One region of the Paenibacillus intestini genome, then DNA from elsewhere that is predicted to be linked to it. Evidence: riboswitches for the same ligand, from Rfam matches in the RefSeq annotation. Region 1 holds a riboswitch; each other region holds the start of a gene.
The links. A riboswitch is a leader RNA that binds a small molecule or an ion and turns the genes downstream of it on or off. The one in region 1 is predicted to bind S-adenosylmethionine.

Region 1 (7,001 bases):
CTAGTCATCACATATCTGAATCTGCGTGTGTTACGTAAAATCGTTGATTTTTCAATTATGGGGGATCGCTGGATTGGATTTATCATTACGGTGCTTCTCGCGGCAGCTGTCGGTTTTGCGGCCAATTGGAGTGGAAACCAGATCTTTGGTGCGTTCCTGCCTGCACGGGTATCTTTCCTGTTAACCTGCATGGTCGTGGGTGTGCTGGTCGTTGTGGTATATCTCGTGCTGATGGTGGTTCTCCGTGTCTTGCGTAAGGACGAGCTGGCTAGTTATCCGCGAATTCTGCAAAAAATTCTCCGTCCGCTTATGCGTCTGCAACGCGGCGCCGGACAACGAGGATAAATTTAGGTAAAAAAGCGCGGTCTGCACTTGTAGCAGACCGCGCTTTTTTATTGTTATTGCATAAGAGGCTGGTTTCCGTGAAAGTGGACGTTATTCCTACTTTGGCCTTACACAGCAGAATCTGCTCGATCTGCTTTAGTGACTTTACGATCCAGTTAAAGCCGTATCGGGACACCGTTTTTTTTCCTGCCAATTAGTGAGTAAGAACTTGTACATCATGAGCGAGTGCTGTTTTTAACATGCCGTACCGATGCTCATGACTCATCTCAAACAGCCAAGGTCTGCGTGGCGCAGTCAGATATCCAAGGCAATCTCGTGTCTCCAGCCAGTCATGTCTTGTAATCGGTTCATATGGTGTGTCCTCCCACACGGCGAGCAACTCAGGAGAATATAGACGTTGACCTTCCGGCAGCCATTCCTCATTCAATAAAGCATCCGTGTACAGGGTATGGTCTGTTGGCCCTTCATGGTGCTTGGTAAACAGGCCTGGCCAATATTCGGCTCGTGAGCCACGATGAGGTATTGTTCGCGCGAAGTCCAGCACCTGCTGAAGCACTTGCTCTACACCAAATAACAGGGCATACAGCCCTTTGCCGAACTGGATACGTTCATTCAATTTGCCAAAATGCTCAATGACCCGTCCGGTAAGTCCACCTCCTTGTGCAAGAGGGAAAACGATGTGGTTCAGCCCGGCCAGATTGTGCAGATGAAAAGCAGGTTTGGAGAGTACTACTTTTTGAAAATAAGGATGTTGTACCACCCGGCTCTCGATATAGTTCTGCTCATTAATAATTAAGGCCACACTCAGTATGGAACTGCAACGTTCGAGCCAAAACCGCTCCCAGAACGGGGTCATAAAAGACGATACGTGAAAATGAGATAACAGATGGAAGCAGCTTCGTCCAAGCCGCCGACTGTGGATATACAGCTGCAATTGAGGATAGGCATCCTGAAAAATAAGGGCATTGCACCGCTCCAGCAAGCGATACATATGCTCACGATCCTTCTGATTTTGCAGATTATGCATCAGGTCACTGTGCAGGTCGGTCATATGATATCCGCCGTTGCGGGATACCATATGCGCCAGTAGCGCCCAATGTAGCTCGGGATACTGCTCGTAGCATTCCAGATAAGCGGCGGTTCGAGTCACATTACTGCGATTCTGCTGCTGCGTTAAGGTTTTGATCTCTTCGAGAATGATGCAATCCTCTTCACACACCAGCGCACGTTGTGCCTGAATGTTGCGTGCAGGAGATGGCTTGCCTGTTGTAGGGATTAACTTCTCCACCTCAGCTTGCAGAGCGGCAGCTGTATCTGCGTTCCAATTCAGGTCACGCAAAGGATGTCTAAGCCTTGCGGACGCATGCCAGGCGGCTTGTTTACCTCGCCATACTTCCAGGGCTGCTCCGGGAATGGAGCGAATGATCTGTACAATGGAGCCTGAATGCTGGTTTTCCGAAGAGTCATTTCTGGTGGAAGTCATGAATGGAACATCCTTTCATGAATATCTGTGTTTGATATGCCAGGACTTGTGGTTATTCTAAGTATGCGCTGAACATTTGACTTCCAATCACCAATTTGCTTCACTTAGAGGGAGACGAGGTACAGAAAGGGAGATGTGACAATGGAACAGATTACATCCAAGCCGGAATTTGATGTGGCGATTCAATCTCCACGTTTGACAGTGGCCGTATTTAAGGCAGACTGGTGCGGGGATTGCAAATACATCGATCCGTTTATGCCTGAGGTGGAAACGAAGTATTCACGTGACTTGACCCTGATTGAAGTGGATGTTGATCAGGTGGGTACAGTAAGTCAGGAGCAAAATATTTTGGGTATTCCAAGTTTTGTAGCTTACACAGATGGACGTGAACTGGTGCGCTACGTGAACAAGCTACGTAAGTCGAGAGAAGAGATTGAGCAGTTTTTGGATCGTGCGGTTGAGGTCTACAATACCATTCACAAGTAAGGCCTAAGTGCATCGCAGGGAATGAATGTCTTCAAGACAGGGTAGACTGTAAGATAGGTATGCAAATACAAGGCTGTCGGTTGAGCCGTCTTCAGGCTTAAGACTGCCTTGTTTTTATTTGGCTTGAGGTGAGTAGCTTAAGGCTACCGAGATGGGTAGGGGCCTACATACATAAATTCGAAATATAATGACCTGCTGGTCAAAATTTTAATAGACGTTAACATTTTGTCACAAAGCGCGGCGTCAATGATGCTTTTATCCGGTATAATGGATTTAGTTGTGAAATTAGTGTCAAAGTACAAAACAAGTGCTGTAATGAGCCTTCTTATGGAAACAACACTAGCAACAATAATGAATCGGCATTGATTATCAAGCGAAGAAACTTCTTCGCCATCTTAAACCAACAGCGGGTGAGAAAAAATTGAAGCACTTAACATTGTTTAAATGGTTAACCGTATTGACCTGTCTCGTTATGTTCCTGGCTACCTTTGGCGGCGGGATCGTGACGAAAACCGAATCGGGCCTTGGCTGCGGAACACAGTGGCCTTTATGTAACGGTAAGCTTGTACCAGCACATACTGTTGCCTCTCTGATTGAATATTCCCACCGTGCTGTCAGCGCACTGGCAGGACTACTGTCCATCGCATCTTTTGTTGCCTTCTTACGCTTTGGCAAACAGCGTCGTGATTTGCAATTGTTCTCGTTTCTAACCCTTTTATTTGTGATTATTCAGGGAATCATGGGCGCTTTCGCCGTTGTGTTCTCGCAATCTTCCGCGGTCATGGCTCTACACTTTGGGTTCGCACTCATTGCTTTTGCCAGTTCATTGATGATGGCTCTCGGGATTAGGCAAGAGGCGAGATATGGCGGTTTGGAACGTCTGAACCAGTATCCGCGCGTTAGTAAGGGATTTCGTAACCTGGTCTGGTTTTCAACCATCTATACGTACCTGGTCGTGTATACAGGCGCATTTGTAAGCCATACGAATTCGGCTGGCGGGTGTTCCGGATTCCCGCTATGTAATGGGCAGATTGTGCCTGAACTTTCTGGCGGGGTAGCTGTGGCCTTTGCCCATCGTCTGGCAGCTGTGTCACTCGTGATCGTAATCGCGATCCTAGGACATTTTGCTTACCGTAAACACCCGGACAACCGTGAATTGCGGACACTCGGTGTGTTATCCGTCGTTTTAATTCTGTTGCAAGTGGTTATCGGTATGTTCATGATGTGGACGATTAATCGCCCGGAAGTTTACATGTTTGTGGCGCTGGCACATATGCTGGATATCGCTATACTGTTCGGTATCTTGACCTATATGAGCTTCCTTGTGTACAAGCTGCACCGCCCGGTGAACCGTTTCTAAACAGCTTATGAATTTAGTGTTTAAAAAAAGTGAGTTTATTACATTGTCCTGAAGCTGCGCTGGGCCATGTTGGAAAGTCCACCATCCGGTGATGTAGATCATTGGAGAGGTGGACTTTTGTTTGATGTCGGAGGTAGCAGGGCAACCTAAATCAAGTTGTAACGATTAACCGAACGTCACATAGCGCTTTAATTCATCTTCAGCTGTTCAACAGCTGTGAAAACATATATATTTTGCATCATCAGTGGAAAGAGGAGGTCTTCTATGCTACGTACGTTACTGGGAGAAAAGCCACGAGTGAATCAAGGGAAACTGAAACAAGCCATGGATACCATGGCGTTTACACTGGAGTCTTTTGAAAAACAGATGTATGTGGATCATGATCCGAACCATGATTATCGGAAGCTGTATGTATGGACACAGGGACTAATCTCTTCGTTGGATGAACTGGAGCAGAGTTATTTTGCCGCCGCACATTTTCGTAAAAAAGTAGTTGCAGGTTCAACGCGCGATATGAGTTCTGCTGAGAAATCTGAGTATGCCCGGTACGTTTATTTTTATAAAGATGCCTTTATTCGGTGCTTCGCGATTCTGGACAAATTGGGTACGGTCTTGAATGAAGTTTTCCAACTAAATACATCCAAAACCAAAGTGCATTTCTCCTATTATACCGTTCTGAGGCAATTCGAATATTATCGGGATCATCATGAGTTGGCGCAGCAATTAATTAAGATTAAGGAAGCGTACCGAGAACCGATGAGCAGATTGCGAAAGCGACGTAATATGGAGATTCATTACATGAATTCGGAAATGCAGGATGATTTGTGGCAGTTACATCAGACGTTGCGTGGCAAAGTGAAGCTGGAGGATCTGGATCAGCATCTTCTCGAGATGCAGCAAGGTGTAGATATGGTCTGTGAAACACTGAATATGGCCTATCGATACATCAATCGAATCTGGCGTAAACAGATTTTGAAACATTAGGTATAGCAATGATTTTAAATAATACTATTTGACAAATCGGAATACTTTGATTATACTGAGTTCCAGATCGAATCTTACATGGAATCGTGTCTTCAATACAGCATTTGATGCAGTTCGGTCATTATACTTGACGAACTACATGAAACTATATAATCCTACAACTTTATATTTCTCTTATCGAGAGTGGCGGAGGGACAGGCCCGATGAAGCCCGGCAACCGATCAACGATGATGACATGAATGGTTATCCTTGTTGATGTTAGGTGCTAATTCCTACAGAATCATGTTGCACATGATTTTGGCAGATGAGAAGGTCATTTCACGTGAAGAGCCATCTTTGTATCTGCAAAGGGCTCTTTTTTTGCGTAGAACGGGGAGTTTTCCCTTCCTTCGGGTAAAGATATATGTAGGTGATGGGGAAGGAGCAGTATTAGTGATTGAATTGGTTGGATTAACCAAAACATATGGCAGACGTGCCAAAACAACGACGGCGTTGTCACACCTTGATCTGAAGATTCAGAAGGGTGAGATTTTTGGAGTTATTGGTCACTCAGGTGCAGGGAAAAGCACATTGATCCGATGTATCAATTTACTTGAGCGCCCGACAGAAGGTGAGGTTTGGGTCGATGGTATTAACCTGACTGAGCTTAGCAAAAGTGAACTACAGCAGCAAAGACGCAAGATTGGTATGATCTTTCAGCATTTTAATCTGCTGTCTTCTGCAACGGTATACGACAATGTGGCTTTCCCTTTAAAACTGGTCAACACACCTAAGGATGCGATTGATCGCAAGGTGAAGGAAATGCTCGCTCTGGTTGGTCTGGAGCAGCATAGCAGCAAATATCCGGCACAGCTGTCTGGCGGACAGAAGCAACGGGTAGGGATAGCGAGAGCTCTGGCAAGTGACCCGAGTGTACTTCTTTGTGATGAGGCAACTTCGGCACTTGATCCGCAAACAACAAATTCGATTCTGAAGTTATTGCTGGATATTAATGAAAAGTATAATCTGACCATTGTGCTGATTACACACGAGATGCATGTCATCCAGAACATTTGCGACCGGGTAGCCGTTATCCATCAAGGTGGCATCGTGGAGCAAGGCCCAGTGACGGAAGTGTTCCTGAAACCGCAACATGCGATCACGCGGGATTTTGTCTCACGTGACAGCGAAGGTGGACTGGCACTGGAGGAAACGGTTATGGCAAATGCAGGGACGGAGTTGCCAGCAGGTGTTTCTTCCAAGTTAGTGAAGGTTTCATTTCTTGGAGATAAAACCTATGAGGCGATTCTGTCGAGAACAGTTCGTAAAACAGGTGTGGATTTCGCTATTCTGCAAGGTACAATCTCTACAATCAAGCAGGTTCCTTACGGTCAACTGACGGTACGTTTTGAAGGTGACTCCGCTGCGATTGAACAGACCTTGTCTGAACTAACTGCAGAAGGACTTGATGTGGAGGTGCTCCGATAATGGATTTTTCCAAAGTACGCTGGGAAGAGGTCGGTACGGCCTCCATTGAAACATTGCAGATTCTTGCTGTATCCGGTTTGTTTACTGTTCTCTTGGGTTTGCCCCTTGGTGTCATTCTGTTTATGACAGGCCGTTCGGCTTCACCTAGTTCAAAGCTAACCTACATCATATTATCTGTTATTGTTAATATTTTACGTTCGGTACCTTTCATCATATTAATTGTTGCTCTTATTCCGTTTACGCGTACGCTGGTGGGCACCGCTACAGGTGTGCTTGGTGTCATTCCACCGCTGGTTATCTCGGCTGCTCCGTATTTTGCACGTCTGGTGGAGAATACTTTACGTGAAGTGGACCGCGGTGTCATTGAAGCAGCTCAGGCAATGGGGGCATCTACAGCTCAGATCGTCAGACGGGTGTTGTTACCTGAGGCTTTACCTGGCTTGCTTGCCGGAATTACAATTACCATCGTTACGTTGGTGTCCTATACGGCCATGGCGGGTATGGTCGGCGGTGGAGGTCTGGGTACACTGGCCATTAACTATGGATACTATCGATATCAGAATGAGATCATGATTATTTCTGTTGTATCCATGATTATACTGGTTCAGCTCTTACAGATGATTGGCGATCGTCTGGTCATTTATTTCACCCGGAAATAACAGATAGATTGAAAAATAAAAATGCGAAGGGGTTTTACAGATGAAAAAATGGTCTATTATTTTACTCAGCTTGATGATGATTGCCGTGCTCGCAGCTTGCGGCAACAACAAGAAATCCGACAGTGGTGCGGATAACGCAGCAGGTGCTCCGCGTACCGTTGAATTGAAAGTCGGTGCTTCGCCTACACCACATGCTGAAATTCTGGAAAGCATCAAA
Region 2 (7,001 bases), on a different contig from region 1:
CTGACCGCGTCATCGGTGCTTTACTAGAAGGGCGTGTAGCTATTTTGCTGGACGGAACTCCGTTTGTTCTGGTTGTGCCGGTCACCTTCAGCATGCTACTTCAATCTCCTGAAGACTACTATGAACGCTGGATTCCAAGTACGTTCCTTCGAATTCTACGTTTTATGGCGGCTATGTTAGCCTTGCTTGCTCCGGCGCTTTATATCTCTTTCATTTCGTTCCATCCAGGTCTGATTCCAACGAAACTGGTATTAACGATTATTGAAACCCGTTCGGGCGTACCCTTTCCTTCCATTATCGAGGCTTTAATTATGGAGCTGTCCATTGAGATTCTAAGAGAGGCCGGGATTCGTTTGCCCAAACCTATTGGACCTGCAATGGGAATCGTTGGTGGTCTGATCATCGGTCAGGCAGCAGTACAGGCAGGTATTATAAGCCAATTTCTAGTTATTGTTGTAGCGGTCACAGCGATTTCGTCCTTCACCATTCCAGTGTATAGTGCGGGATTAACGCTCCGTTTGCTCCGTTTTGCCGCCATGTTTAGTGCCGCGGTGATGGGATTGTATGGTGTGGTCATGTTCTTCTTGCTGATGTGCACACATCTGGCTCGACTATCCAGCTTCGGAGTGCCTTACATCGCGCCAGCGGTTCCGTATCATTTGAGTGATTGGAAGGATTTTGTCATCCGCGCTCCGCTTAACATGATGAGAAGACGCCCTGCCATGATGAATCCGACCGATGATGATCGGAAGAAATAATGAAGTTTGAAGTGGATTTTCGTGCAAAGCAGTTCTGTGCAGTCCAGTTTCGTACAATCCACAGATGGTCTGGAGGTGCTAAGAAGTGAATGACTCCCAAGTAAAAATAAGCACGACACAAGCCGTGGTCATTATCGTCAATTACATGCTTGGTGCAGGCATATTGACACTGCCTAGGACAACCAGCAAAGCTGTCGGAACACCTGACGTATGGATTTCTATCCTCCTCTCCGGGCTGATTATCACGGGTGTGGGAATCATTCTGGTGACCTTATGCCGACGTTTCCCGGAAAAGACCGTTTTCCAATTCACTCGGGAAATTACGGGGCGCCCGATTGCTTACATACTGGGCTTTGCGAACATTCTTTATTTTATGGTGATTGCCGCCTTCGAAATTCGGGTGATGGCTGACGTTACCGGAATGTATCTGCTCGAACGTACCCCTACTTGGGCCATTGTGATGGTGTTTATGTGGATTGGAATCTATCTGATCTCTGGCGGACTTCCAGTCATCGTGCGTGTGTTTGAGATCATTTTGCCGATTACCTTGGTCATATTTGTGATGGAAATTTTGCTTAGTAATCAGTTGTTCGAGATCGGTAATCTCAGACCTGTACTTGGAGAGGGCATCATGCCTGTTGTTAAAGGGTTGAAACCTTCCTTGCTCTCATATACAGGTTATGAAGTGATGCTGGTCATTACGGCATATATGCAAAATCCGAAGAAAAGCAATAAGGCCATGACTTGGGGGCTGGGCATATCTACATCGATTTATTTGATCACGGTCGTTATGGTCGTTGGCAGTTTATCGCTCGATGGAATTAAAACGAGAACCTGGCCAACGCTGGATCTGGTTCGAAGTTTTGAGATTCAGGGTTTGATCTTTGAGCGCTTCGAATCATTATTGCTGGTCATCTGGATTTTGCAGATTTTTTCTACATTTGCCATCACCCATTATTGCGCTTCTGTGGGGATTCGTGATCTGTTTAAAGCTAAAAAGATGCGGACCATTATGTACTGTCTTCTACCGTTTATCTATTTGGCAGCCATGGTTCCCAAAAATGTATATGAAACATTTGCACTAGGTGACATGCTGGGCAATGCATCTGTCGTTTTGTTTGCCATCATGCCTTTGGTATTGTTACTGCTGAGCATTATTCGAAAAAAGGGAGGTAAGCATGCATGATTCCAATCCGGTGGATGCGTATCATCTCTGCGTTACTGATTCTCGGTCTGATCTCCGGGTGCTGGAGCAGCCGGGAAATTGAGGATTTGAGCCTGTATGTTGGTCTCGGCATTGATGTTGGCAAGGAAACCGAGTTTGAGAAAAAAATAGCAGCCCAGAGAGGGGGCTATCCCAAAGAAGATAATGTCACCGCAACCGTTCAGATTGCTCCAGGGAAATCGAGTGGTCAGCAGAGCGATGAGGGAGGGTCACCTTCTTCTGGAAAATCATCCTACTCCAATGAACAACTTACCGGGGATTCGTTGCTTCAAATATTTCGTCAGTTTTCCTTACGCCGAGATCGTCCGCTCATTGGACATCATCTGAAAGTTATCGTGATTTCCAAAGATATTGCTAAAAAGTATGGACTACAACAGTTGCTTGATTTTGTGCTGCGGGATAACGATATTCGCCCCAATTGCCTTGTGCTGATTAGCCATCACCGTGCGCTGGATGTACTCACTTCGAGAGATCCTTCCCGGATTCCAGCCTTTTATCTTACGGGTATCACAAATAATTCGTACATCTCCAATAAGATACTGGAGCCGGTTTCGCTAGCCAAACTGGATGCGGAGATGCAGTCTGGATCCAGCTTTTTGCTTCAAAATGTGTTGAATGCAGATGGCGAGGATAAATTTTCAGGAGGCAGCATCTTTAAAGCGAAAACAACGAAATATATCGGGGAGCTTAGCCAAACCGACCTGGAAGCATTATCTTGGATTAAGCCCAAGGAAAAGGCGGGCGGGGTCATTAAAACATACAGTAAAGAAGGCTTCACTGTCCTCTATGAAATTAAGAAAAAGACCACAAAAATCATTCCGAAGGTAGTTCGAGGGGACATCTCATTTCACGTCAAGGCAGAGTCCGAAGGCTGGCTAATGGAGGATTGGCGTTCCCCTGAAAAAGAAGAGAAGGGAGCCTATCTGAAGGAACTGGAGAAGGATTTTGCCAAAATCGTAGATCAACAGATCGATCAAATGCTCTATAAACTCCAGCATACGTATAAAGCTGACGTTGCCGGTTTTCGGGACAGCATTCGCATCCATTATCCAAAAACGTGGAAAAAGGTAAAAGATAACTGGGATGAAGTGTTTGCGACAGTACCTATTACCTATGAGATTAAAACGAGTATTATAAATCCGGGTTCCTCTACAGAGTAGCTCTATACTCCCGTTCGCAAAAACTTTATGTGTTAATTTCAGCACAAGAATATGGAAAGCTCTGCTTGGGTCGGTTATCGTGTTTATTTAAATGTTGACACATCAGGCAGCAGTCGATATAGTTATACAAAATCATTTTCTTATCCAGAGAGGTGGAGGGACTGGCCCTTAGAAACCTCAGCAACAGATCTGAAGGATACTGTGCTAATTCCAGCGGGTGAAAGCCTGATAGATAGGAGCGTTTGTTTTTATTTGTCAGTTACGGCGCACTCTTCAGGAAAGAGTGGGTCTTTTTTGTTTGTTCTGGATGAAGAAGCAGGGAGCAGGTTATATGGAGAATAGTAACGATAAAGGCCAATTTCAGCGAAAAATGCAAACGAGGCATGTAGTTATGCTCTCTCTTGGTGGCGTCATAGGAACAGGACTGTTCCTTAGCTCAGGGTATACCATTCAACAAGCCGGACCGCTCGGTACGATTTTGTCCTATTTGATCGGTGCTTTGGTGGTGTACCTGGTGATGCTCTGTCTTGGCGAACTGTCTGTGCATATGCCGGAGACGGGTGCATTCCATAGTTATGCGGCTAAATACATTGGACCAGCGACAGGATACACGGTGGCCTGGCTGTACTGGCTTACTTGGACCGTAGCGCTCGGATCAGAATTTACAGCCGCAGGACTGCTTATGCAACGCTGGTTTCCGTCTGTGAACGTCTGGATCTGGAGTGCGTTGTTTGCCGTGATGATCTTCCTGTTTAATGCGTTCACGGTAAAACTTTTTGCCGAATCAGAATTTTGGTTCTCCTTGGTGAAAGTGATGACGATTGTCATCTTTATTATTCTTGGTGGTGCTGCCATGTTTGGTATTATTCCGATGGCAAATGCTGAACCGGCTCCGTTCTTTTCCAACATTACAGCGTCTGGGTGGTTCCCATACGGGGCAACTGCGATTCTGATGACGATGCTGGCGGTCAATTTTGCCTTTTCGGGTACGGAACTGATTGGTATTGCCGCAGGCGAAACGGAAAATCCGGAAAAAACCATTCCGAAGGCCATTCACACCACGCTGTGGCGTTTGATTATTTTCTTTATTGGCACGATTGTTATTCTGTCAGCATTGCTTCCGATGTCAGATGCGAGCGTGCTGGAGAGTCCGTTCGTTGCTGTCATGGAGCGGATCGGTGTTCCATATGCAGCCGACATCATGAACTTTGTTATTTTAACGGCGATTCTATCCGCAGCGAATTCGGGGTTATATGCTTCATCACGGATGCTCTGGTCATTGGCGGATAAAAAAACCATCTCTCCATGGTTTGCCCAGTTGACCAAACGCGGTGTGCCGTTCAATGCACTTGTGCTTAGTATGGCCGGTGGTGCACTGGCTTTACTGTCCAGCATCATTGCACCCGGGACGGTCTATATTACACTTGTATCCATCTCGGGTCTTGCTGTGGTAGTTGTCTGGATGAGCATCAGCGTGTCTCAATACATGTTCCGTAGACAGTATCTGCGGGAAGGACATGACGTGAAAGACCTGGTTTACCGAACGCCGCTGTATCCATTTGTGCCTATCGTTTCATTTGTATTGTGCCTCGCATCCTGCATAGGTATCGCTTTTGACCCAACACAGCGGATTGCTTTATACTGTGGTATTCCATTCATTATTTTGTGTTATATCGTGTATTATTGGACGGATCGTACGAAGAAGAAAAGAGGGCTGACTTCATGACTCAACGTGAGCAAACGAATGATATAAATGTGGTTCAACGTATTCTGGACGAGTATCGAATTATGATTCTGGATGGAGCACTGGCGACGGAACTGGAACAGCATGGCTGTGATCTGGATGACCCGCTCTGGTCTGCACGTGTGTTGCTGGAGAACCCGGATGTTATCGTGAACGTGCATGCTGATTATTTCCGAGCAGGGGCAGATTGTGCAATTACCTCCAGTTATCAGGCAACAGTGGAGGGTTTCCGCAAGCGTGGAATCGGAGAAGAGGCTGCCCTGGATCTGATTCGAAAAACAGTGGAACTGGCGGCGAAGGCCAGAGATGATGTATGGGCAGAAGTGCAGGGAGCCACAGTAGCTGAAGGTTCAACAGGACAGCTTGTTGACATTTCTTCGGGACGAGCCGAGAACGTGGGGAACGAGCAGAGTGAATATCGTACTGGTGAACACACTAGTGGCGAGAAGTTGCGTCGTCCGCGACCTGTCGTTGCTGGCTCTGTCGGCCCATACGGTGCCTATCTGGCAGATGGTTCGGAATATGTGGGACATTACGGTGTATCAGATGAGACACTGGCTGCATTTCACCGACCTCGCATGGCTGCGCTAATTGAAGCAGGAGCTGACATTCTGGCCTTCGAGACGATTCCTTCGTTGCAGGAGGCTCGTGTTCTTGTAGAATTGCTTAAGGAGTTTCCAGAGGCTTATGCGTGGCTTTCTTTTTCATTAAAAGATGGGACAAGCATCAGCGAGGGAACATCGCTTGAGGTATGCGCACAGACATTTGGCTCTGAACGGCAGATTGCGGCAATCGGCCTGAATTGCGCTCCAATGGAAGTGGTCACGGAAGCCATTGGTATCCTGCGCCAAGCTTGCGATAAACCAATCATCGTGTACCCGAATTCAGGTGAAACCTACGATGCCGAGACCAAAACATGGAGTGGCCAAGGTTCCTGCGGAAGCATGAAGGACGCATCAGAACAATGGGTTGCCGCTGGTGCTCAGATTATTGGTGGATGCTGCCGGACAACACCGCATCAGATCAGCGAGCTGGCAAAGAAGTGGCGTAGTTAGTAGACCGAATTTTTTTATAGAACAAACCTGAATAAGAACATAAAAATATATATAAACCTAAAAAACTTATATAATCTCCAACAGCCCTTACCTTTTTTTAATAGGTAAGGGCTCTTTTCAGATTTTTTTTAGGTTATTCAATAACTAACATACGTGGTGATGCCTTGCGAATTTCCCGGGATGCCAGCCAGCATCCGATTGCTGCTGCCAATATACTCAAACAGGCGAATAGCAGAATGCCCCATCCATTCAGAACCAAGGGAAGGTGTACGATTCCATATCCTGAGAGAACTTGTTCAAGTAGCCGGGGAAGAAGGTATACACCCGCAATAACACCAAACATCGAACCAATCAGGGATAACGATGCGATACCAAACGTGAGAGATGAACGAATACTACTGGATGTCATACCTATTGATTTGTAGATGCCATACGTCATGTTTTCTTTGCGAATACTGATCCGGCAGGTACTGAAGATGATCATAAAGGTAACGATGATGAACAGTAGACCAATCAGAGCCATTGGATATATAAGAATGTTTGCCGCTTCTGCAAAAACGGAATCCAGCAGTGTTTTTTGCGTGACGATGGAAGCAGAGTCTCTGAACCGCTCATTCAGTTGGGCTGCAATTGCCCCTGCTTGTGATGGGTCGGTGACATTAATAAAGGCAACATCTACATCACTGTAACTTGGATTTACGTTCTTAACCGCCTGAACGGTGATTCTCCCGGATACCGACATGTTTGCGATTGCTTGATAGATACCCGAAATGATGAATGTGCGCTTCTCTCCTTCAACGTAAAGATCGATAAGGTCTCCCAAATCCTTGTTTAACATCTTGGCCACACTGACTCCGATTGAAATTTCATTCTCGCGTTCAGGGTTATTTCCTCTTAACGTCTCGAATCCGGAGTCCTTATAGCTCCCGTCCAATACACCCAAATAAAGACTGATCGATGGACGGGTTGTATGGTTTTCCAAAACTTCGGAGGGAATTACGCCGGTAAGGTTTCCCTGCCAGCCCACATTTTTGATGCGGTGATCTTCTTCCAGTACAC
Region 3 (7,001 bases), on a different contig from region 1:
AGATGCAAGCATCTCGATGCTGTACACCCCAGAACGTGGAGCCAATGTTGGTTTCAAGGGCGGAACGGCAGTGATTATGGAAAAGGGTGTTGTGACCAAAAAAGTACCGAATACAAACGTAGCGATTCCCAAAAACGGTTCTGTTCTTGTCTTCACAGGTCGAGAGAAGCCCACAGCTGACCGATTTACGGTAGGCTCCACCGTAGAGATGAATTACAGATATACGAACGCAGCCGGTCAGGAAATTCCGTGGCAGGAGGTAGTCACAGCTGTGGGGGCTGGCCCGCGTCTGGTGAAGGATGGCAAGGTATCGGTAAATCCGGCAAGTGAGGGGTTCAAAGATCCCAAAATTCTGAATGCATCCGGAGCGAGAAGCGGAATTGCGATTATGGCCGACGGTTCGGTGATGCTTGCTACCGTTTCTGGTGCTACAATAAAAGAATGGGCAGCTGTGATGCAAAAGCTGGGAGCTAAACAGGCGATGAACTTGGATGGCGGTGCATCCTCTGGGATGTATGCAGGTGGCAAAATGCTGACTTCTCCAGGGCGGCTGTTAAGTAATACATTAGTATTTGGTGGTTCTGTTCGATAAAAAGTAATCATGGAGGTATGATGTGGCATGACACCTGTACCCGATTCGATAACAGAAGAGGCAAGCACGGCAGTTCTGGCGATTAATATAGGGCAACCTAAGCCATTGCCTGGCCAGAAAAATGAAGTGTTGAGTGGTATTGTGAAACATCCTGTCTCCGCCCCGGTTTTCCTGTCATTCACTGGAATGACAGGGGATGCTCAAGCGGATCTGGTGCACCACGGTGGTCCAGATAAAGCTGTTTGTGTATACGATCATAGTCGCTATTCTGCGATTGAGCGTCTGATGGAGCGTAAGCTGGAGTGGGGGGCATTCGGAGAGAATCTGACCGTTACAGGATGCGCTGAGGAAGAGGTTCGCATTGGTGATGTATTTGAACTCGGTGATGCGCAGGTGCAAGTCAGTCAGCCGAGACAACCATGTTTCAAGCTGGGGATAAGATATGATTACAAGGAGTTGCCTGTATATTTTCAGGAAAGCGGGCATACCGGTTTTTATTTTCGAGTATTGCAAGAGGGAGAGGTTGGCCCTGCATCACGTTTCAGAAGAGTTCGCACAGATACTTCATACATGACGATTCTTGAAGCTAACCGGATCATGCATCAGGGGAAACAGGATGTGGAAGGGATGCAGGCTCTACTCTCTATTCCTGTGCTCTCGGATAGTTGGAAACAGACATTGCTTAAACGGTTGAACAAGCTTGAGCGTAACTGAGCCCTGCTGAATAGTCCGAACCGCTATATGGATACGGCAGTGTTCCTATTACAAACCAACGTAGGAGTGAGATCAACATGACAGTTTTAGGTGCGATTGAAGCAGGCGGAACCAAATTTGTATGTGGCCTTGGTACAGAACACGGAGAGGTCCTGGAACGAGTTAGTTTCCCTACAACCACGCCGGAAGAAACGATGGCTCAGGTCATCTCTTTTTTTGAGGGCAAAGGTATTGAAGCAATGGGGGTAGGTTCTTTCGGGCCAATTGATCCCATTGAAGGAAGTCCAACCTATGGTTATATTACGACAACACCGAAGCCGCATTGGGGACAGTACAACATGATTGGCAAACTCAAAGAACACTTTGATGTACCGATGACGTTTGACACCGATGTGAATGGAGCAGCTTTGGGTGAAGCCACTTGGGGAGCTGCGCAGGGGCTGGATAGCTGTCTGTATATTACGGTAGGTACAGGCATCGGTGCAGGAGCTGTCGTTGGCGGAAAAATGGTGCACGGACTGTCTCATCCCGAGATGGGCCATATTATCGTGCGGAGACATCCCGAGGATTCATATGCAGGATTTTGCCCATACCATGGAGACTGTCTGGAAGGGCTTGCGGCGGGGCCGGCCCTGAACAAGCGCTGGGAACAACCTGCTTATGAATTGCCAGCAGATCACAAAGCCTGGGAGATTGAAGCGCATTATCTTGCACATGCTCTAATGAATTATGTGCTGATTCTTTCGCCTCAGAAAATAGTGATGGGCGGAGGTGTGATGAAGCAGGAGCACCTATTCCCGATGGTTCGTAGCAAACTACAGGAATTGCTGGCAGGCTATGTGCAGCATCCGTCACTTCATGCTGGAATTGATGCGTATGTTGTTCCACCAGGTCTGGGAGATAATGCTGGCTTGTGTGGTTCGCTGGCACTGGCGAAACTGGCCTTGTCAAATAAACGCATTTAGGGATTGACGAAATTTACCAGTATGGTATGATGTGAGCAACAGCATAGTACGGTTAATGAGGAAGCACCTCTCTTGCAGCGATCTGCGGGAGAGGTGCTTTTTTGTGTTGTCTGGAGACAGAGACAGAGAATACCTTCGTTAATCGAACAGGCTGTATCGTCCAAAGGAGGGAACAAGTAATGGAAGTCATTTTCATGAACAAATTATCCAGAGTGTTTGATCAGCATGAACAGATTGCCCAGTTATGGATTGGCGAGGAGGAGAATACTTGGCACTTGGGATGGAGTCGTTATGAAGCAGGGGATCGGGAAGATACGATCTGGTATGAAGGTCATTCGTGGGAAGAGCTGATGCACATATATCGTCATCAACTTGCCATGCAGATGAGCGAAGGGTATCGTCCATTGATGCATGGGTTGTACAATGAAAATGAGGATCTGAAGCTACGTAGTTATGCAGGCCAGCGTCTGCATTGTTTTAGTGAATTATACGGAAATGAACAATTGTATGAGGATTTATGCACATGGCGCAGGCAAAAAGCGGCTTCGGATCGGAAGGCTCCTTATTTTGTAGCGACGAATCGTTTGTTGCGGCTGATCAGTGCGTTTGTTCCACATACGATGGATGAGCTGATGCAACTGCCGGGCGTTGGTGAGAGCAAAGCAGCAGAATATGGGCTGGAATGGCTTGAAATGATGAGTGGAATCGAACAATCGAGACCTTTTCCGTTAGACTGGGTGTACATCGTATTGCAAGAAGAAGAGTACGAAAGTTGGTTATATAAGCAGAAAGAGCAGAAGTACAAGCAGGAACTGGATAAATTCATTACGCGTAAGCACGTGCTGGAAGGCATGAAAGAGGGACAGACCTTAGAAGAGATCGTGAATCGATCTGGTCTATCACGGCGTGAATTAATCGAACTGCTCGAAACATTGGATCTGGAAGGGTATGACACGGATTCATTGCTGGATGTAGAACTGGCCGTTATGCCTGAGACTGAACAAGAGGCGGTATGGAACGCATATGAGGAGTTAGGAGATACATTTCTGAAGCCTGTGTTACATAAAGTTTACGGAGGAGAGCGCCCTGAAGGAGGGAGCTTGGAGCAAGTGTATGAACGGTTACGGATGATTCGCATCCGTTTTCGGAGACATACTGAAACAGAGCGTAATGTTGGTTAGCTAAAATACGCCGTGAGGCGGTGATATTAAAAAAGACGAAGTCGTCCCTGTGAAGGAGCGCTTCGTCTTATTCTTTAAATGGTATGATATAGCGGATAGAGCGGTCGTTTCAGATCCAGTCTTTTTTACGGAAAATAAAGAACATCGTCAGACCGAGTGTAATCATCAGGCCGATAACAGCATAATACCCGTATTTCCAGTGTAATTCGGGCATGTTGTCAAAGTTCATTCCATAAATACCGGTGATAACGGTCAGAGGCATGAACACGGTGGTGATGGCGGTAAACACACGCATGATCTCATTCGCGCGGTTAGCGATACTGGACTGATAGGCTTCTCGCAAGTTGCCCATCAGATCGCGGTACGTTTCAAAGGTTTCCGATATTTTTACGGCGTTCTCGTAAATGTCGCTGAAATATTTTTGCAGCTGATCATCAATGAGACGCAGATCTTTTTTGTTGAGTGTATTAATGACCTCTTTTTGAGGTCCCAGTACTTTCTTCAGCCACAAAATCTCGCTTCGCAGACCGATAATCTCATTCAGATGTGACTTTTTGGTATGCATCAGAATGTCTTCCTCAAGTTTCTCAATTCGCGCTTCAATTCGATCACCAACGGTGAAGTAATTGTCCACAATCAAGTCAACAAGCAAGTAGAGGAGACGATCTGGACTGCTGATTTCCTGTTCCCAGAGAATCGGCTTCAATGTACGTAGTTCGCTGATCTTTTGTTTGGTAACCGTAATGATAAAATGTCTACCGAGAAAGAGATTGACTGCACGCAGGAAGATCTCTTCATCATCAAAACGAATGCTATTAATCACGATAAAATAATGGTTCTCATAAATCTCAATCTTCGGACGCTGTTCTTCATCACTCAAGCAATCCTCAACAGCCAGATCATGCATGGAGAACAGCGGCTGAAGTACAGCCAAATCGTCCACGTCCGCATCAATCCAGTAGAACCCTTCTGCTGGTGGAGTCAGCGCTTGCTGAATGTCATCCACCGGGATAAATACACCGTTGTTAACCAACCGGATTTTCATGTTATCTACTCCTTGTGCACCCGCCGTCTTGGCGGATTTCATCGTTAATATGGGCGCAAAAGAACAGATCAGCCGGTCGGCAGCGGAGCCTGTTATGAGGACTGTACTGCGTCATCAATCTATAATCAAACGGAAGAAACGTCCCGCTGCCGACATGCTGATGTCAATTCTCTATGCAGTTGTTCGGAATTCGACTGCCAGTTGGGCCTCGGGTCGCCATCCATTTAATATGTCACCTCTCACATAAGGGCTTATAAACACTTGTCTAGTATACCGCTGGTCTAGGGTGCTTTCAAGCGCAAAAATGTGTCTATTTCACGCTCTGAGGCAGTGTATGACAACGGATGATGAACGGTTCCGAGTTTAGGTTCAAAACCAATCAACTGGTTCTTGACGTGAGGGCAGTAATGTTTTAAAGTAAAAGTTAATATATCTGAATTAAAATTGAATACAGCGAAATCTTATCAAGAGTAGGTGGAGGGACCAGCCCGATGAAACCCGGCAACCGGCGATATAACGCACGGTGCTAATTCTTGCAGCGACCAAGCATCCTTGTGATGCTGTTGTAACTGAGAGATGAGAGAGGCGCATATCTGTTTACATATGACCTTTCTCGGAATCCGAGAGAGGTCTTTGTCATATGCAGAGCTTCTCAGAGCGTGATTTTCGCACCAGATGCGACCCATGAAAAAGGAGGAGTCAACTCACTATGCCAATTAAAATTCCAGACACATTACCAGCCAAAGAAGTGCTTGAGAGCGAGAATATTTTCGTCATGGACGAATCATCCGCATACAAGCAGGATATTCGTCCGCTCCGGATCGCCATACTGAATCTGATGCCTACGAAGGAAACGACGGAAACGCAATTGCTTCGTCTGGTAGGTAATACACCGATTCAAGTGGATGTTGTGCTGGTACACCCCAAATCCCATACTTCCAAGAACACATCTCAAGAATACCTGGATCTCTTTTATAAAACATTTGATGAGATCCAGCATCGCCGTTTTGACGGGATGATCATTACCGGTGCACCGGTAGAGCAAATGGATTTTGAGGACGTGAATTATTGGGAAGAGATTCAGGAAATCTTTGAATGGACCAAAACGAATGTAACTTCGACGATGCATATATGTTGGGCTTCTCAAGCAGGTCTATACCACCATTTTGATGTACCCAAAGTTCCGCTGGATGAAAAGTGTTTTGGCGTATTCCCGCATACGATCAACAAACCTCATGTTCCAATACTGCGTGGATTTGATGAAGTGTTCAACGTTCCACACTCCCGTCACACGGAGGTACGACGCGAGGATATTGAGAAAAATGATAAACTCGAAATTTTGGCTGAGTCCGAAGAAGCAGGGGTATTCCTGGTTGCCACCAAGGACGGTAAGCAAATTTTTGCCACAGGACATGCCGAGTATGATCCGTTTTCATTGAAATGGGAATATGACCGTGATGTTGCCAAGGGATTGGACATCGCGCTGCCGAAGTACTACTATCCAAAGGACGATCCTTCTCGGATACCTCCGGCTACATGGCGTGCACACGCTAACTTATTATTCTCTAACTGGCTCAATTACTATGTGTATCAGGAAACCCCTTACGATATTGGCCCACAAATCTAATCAAGATTACAGGAGGATGCAGTAATGGAAGATAACAAGTTGAAAATTGAAAGCCGTTTAGCTCAAATTGGGTCCATCAATGAACCCGTAACAGGTGCTGTTAACTTTCCGATCTATCAATCCACTGCGTTTCGTCACCCGAAGCTGGGACAAAGCACGGGGTTTGATTACATCCGTACAACAAACCCAACGCGCAAAGTATTAGAGGAAGCAGCAGCGGCTCTAGAGTCCGGTGATGCGGGTTTTGCCTGTAGCTCGGGCATGGCAGCACTGCAAACGATCTTTGCGATGTTCGGCCAAGGGGATCACCTGATTGTTTCTCTAGACCTGTATGGCGGTACATATCGCCTGTTGGAACGGATTTTGTCCCGGTTCGGTGTAACTGCAAGTTATGTAGATACGAACGATCTGGAAGCATTGGAGAACATCCGTCAGCCGAATACGAAGGCTGTTTTCATCGAGACACCAACTAATCCGCTCATGATGATTACGGACATTCAAGCTGTTGCTTCTTGGGCGAAAAAACACAATCTATTAACCATTGTAGATAATACGCTACTGACTCCATTCTTCCAGCGTCCGATTGAACTTGGTGCCGATATTATCATCCATAGTGCGACTAAATATCTGGGCGGACATAATGATGTGCTCGCTGGATTGATCATCACCAAAGGTGAAGCCTTGTCTGCCGAGATGGCGTTCCTTCATAACTCCATTGGAGCTGTGTTATCACCGAGTGATTCATATCAATTGATGAAAGGGATGAAAACACTGGCTCTTCGCATGGAGCGTCATGAATATAACGCACTTACCATTGCGAAGTTCCTCTTGGAACATCCGGCTGTAGCTGAAGTATTCCACCCTGGTTTGTCCGATC

Region 2: another riboswitch for S-adenosylmethionine. It lies ahead of mmuP (S-methylmethionine permease); the one in region 1 lies ahead of J2T16_RS19960 (methionine ABC transporter ATP-binding protein).
Region 3: another riboswitch for S-adenosylmethionine. It lies ahead of metA (homoserine O-acetyltransferase MetA); the one in region 1 lies ahead of J2T16_RS19960 (methionine ABC transporter ATP-binding protein).

Annotation. Positions count from the first base shown of each region.
Region 1 is NZ_JAURUN010000008.1:60,897-67,897, forward strand. It holds gene J2T16_RS19935 (putative polysaccharide biosynthesis protein) at 1-345, shown strand, start outside; gene J2T16_RS19940 (DUF2515 family protein) at 539-1,828, opposite strand; gene J2T16_RS19945 (thioredoxin family protein) at 1,970-2,314, shown strand; gene J2T16_RS19950 (COX15/CtaA family protein) at 2,787-3,674, shown strand; gene J2T16_RS19955 (Cthe_2314 family HEPN domain-containing protein) at 3,939-4,658, shown strand; SAM riboswitch class I at 4,830-4,969, shown strand; gene J2T16_RS19960 (methionine ABC transporter ATP-binding protein) at 5,091-6,125, shown strand; gene J2T16_RS19965 (methionine ABC transporter permease) at 6,125-6,784, shown strand; gene J2T16_RS19970 (MetQ/NlpA family ABC transporter substrate-binding protein) at 6,825-7,001, shown strand, end outside.
Region 2 is NZ_JAURUN010000010.1:177,027-184,027, reverse strand. It holds gene J2T16_RS23160 (spore germination protein) at 1-758, shown strand, start outside; gene J2T16_RS23155 (GerAB/ArcD/ProY family transporter) at 844-1,944, shown strand; gene J2T16_RS23150 (Ger(x)C family spore germination protein) at 1,941-3,143, shown strand; SAM riboswitch class I at 3,281-3,382, shown strand; gene mmuP (S-methylmethionine permease) at 3,475-4,869, shown strand; gene mmuM (homocysteine S-methyltransferase) at 4,866-5,942, shown strand; gene J2T16_RS23135 (ABC transporter permease) at 6,076-7,001, opposite strand, start outside.
Region 3 is NZ_JAURUN010000002.1:916,403-923,403, reverse strand. It holds gene J2T16_RS09200 (phosphodiester glycosidase family protein) at 1-592, shown strand, start outside; gene J2T16_RS09195 (MOSC domain-containing protein) at 620-1,306, shown strand; gene J2T16_RS09190 (ROK family protein) at 1,384-2,271, shown strand; gene J2T16_RS09185 (HRDC domain-containing protein) at 2,451-3,452, shown strand; gene corA (magnesium/cobalt transporter CorA) at 3,562-4,497, opposite strand; gene J2T16_RS09175 (hypothetical protein) at 4,496-4,744, shown strand; SAM riboswitch class I at 4,956-5,080, shown strand; gene metA (homoserine O-acetyltransferase MetA) at 5,207-6,124, shown strand; gene J2T16_RS09165 (aminotransferase class I/II-fold pyridoxal phosphate-dependent enzyme) at 6,149-7,001, shown strand, end outside.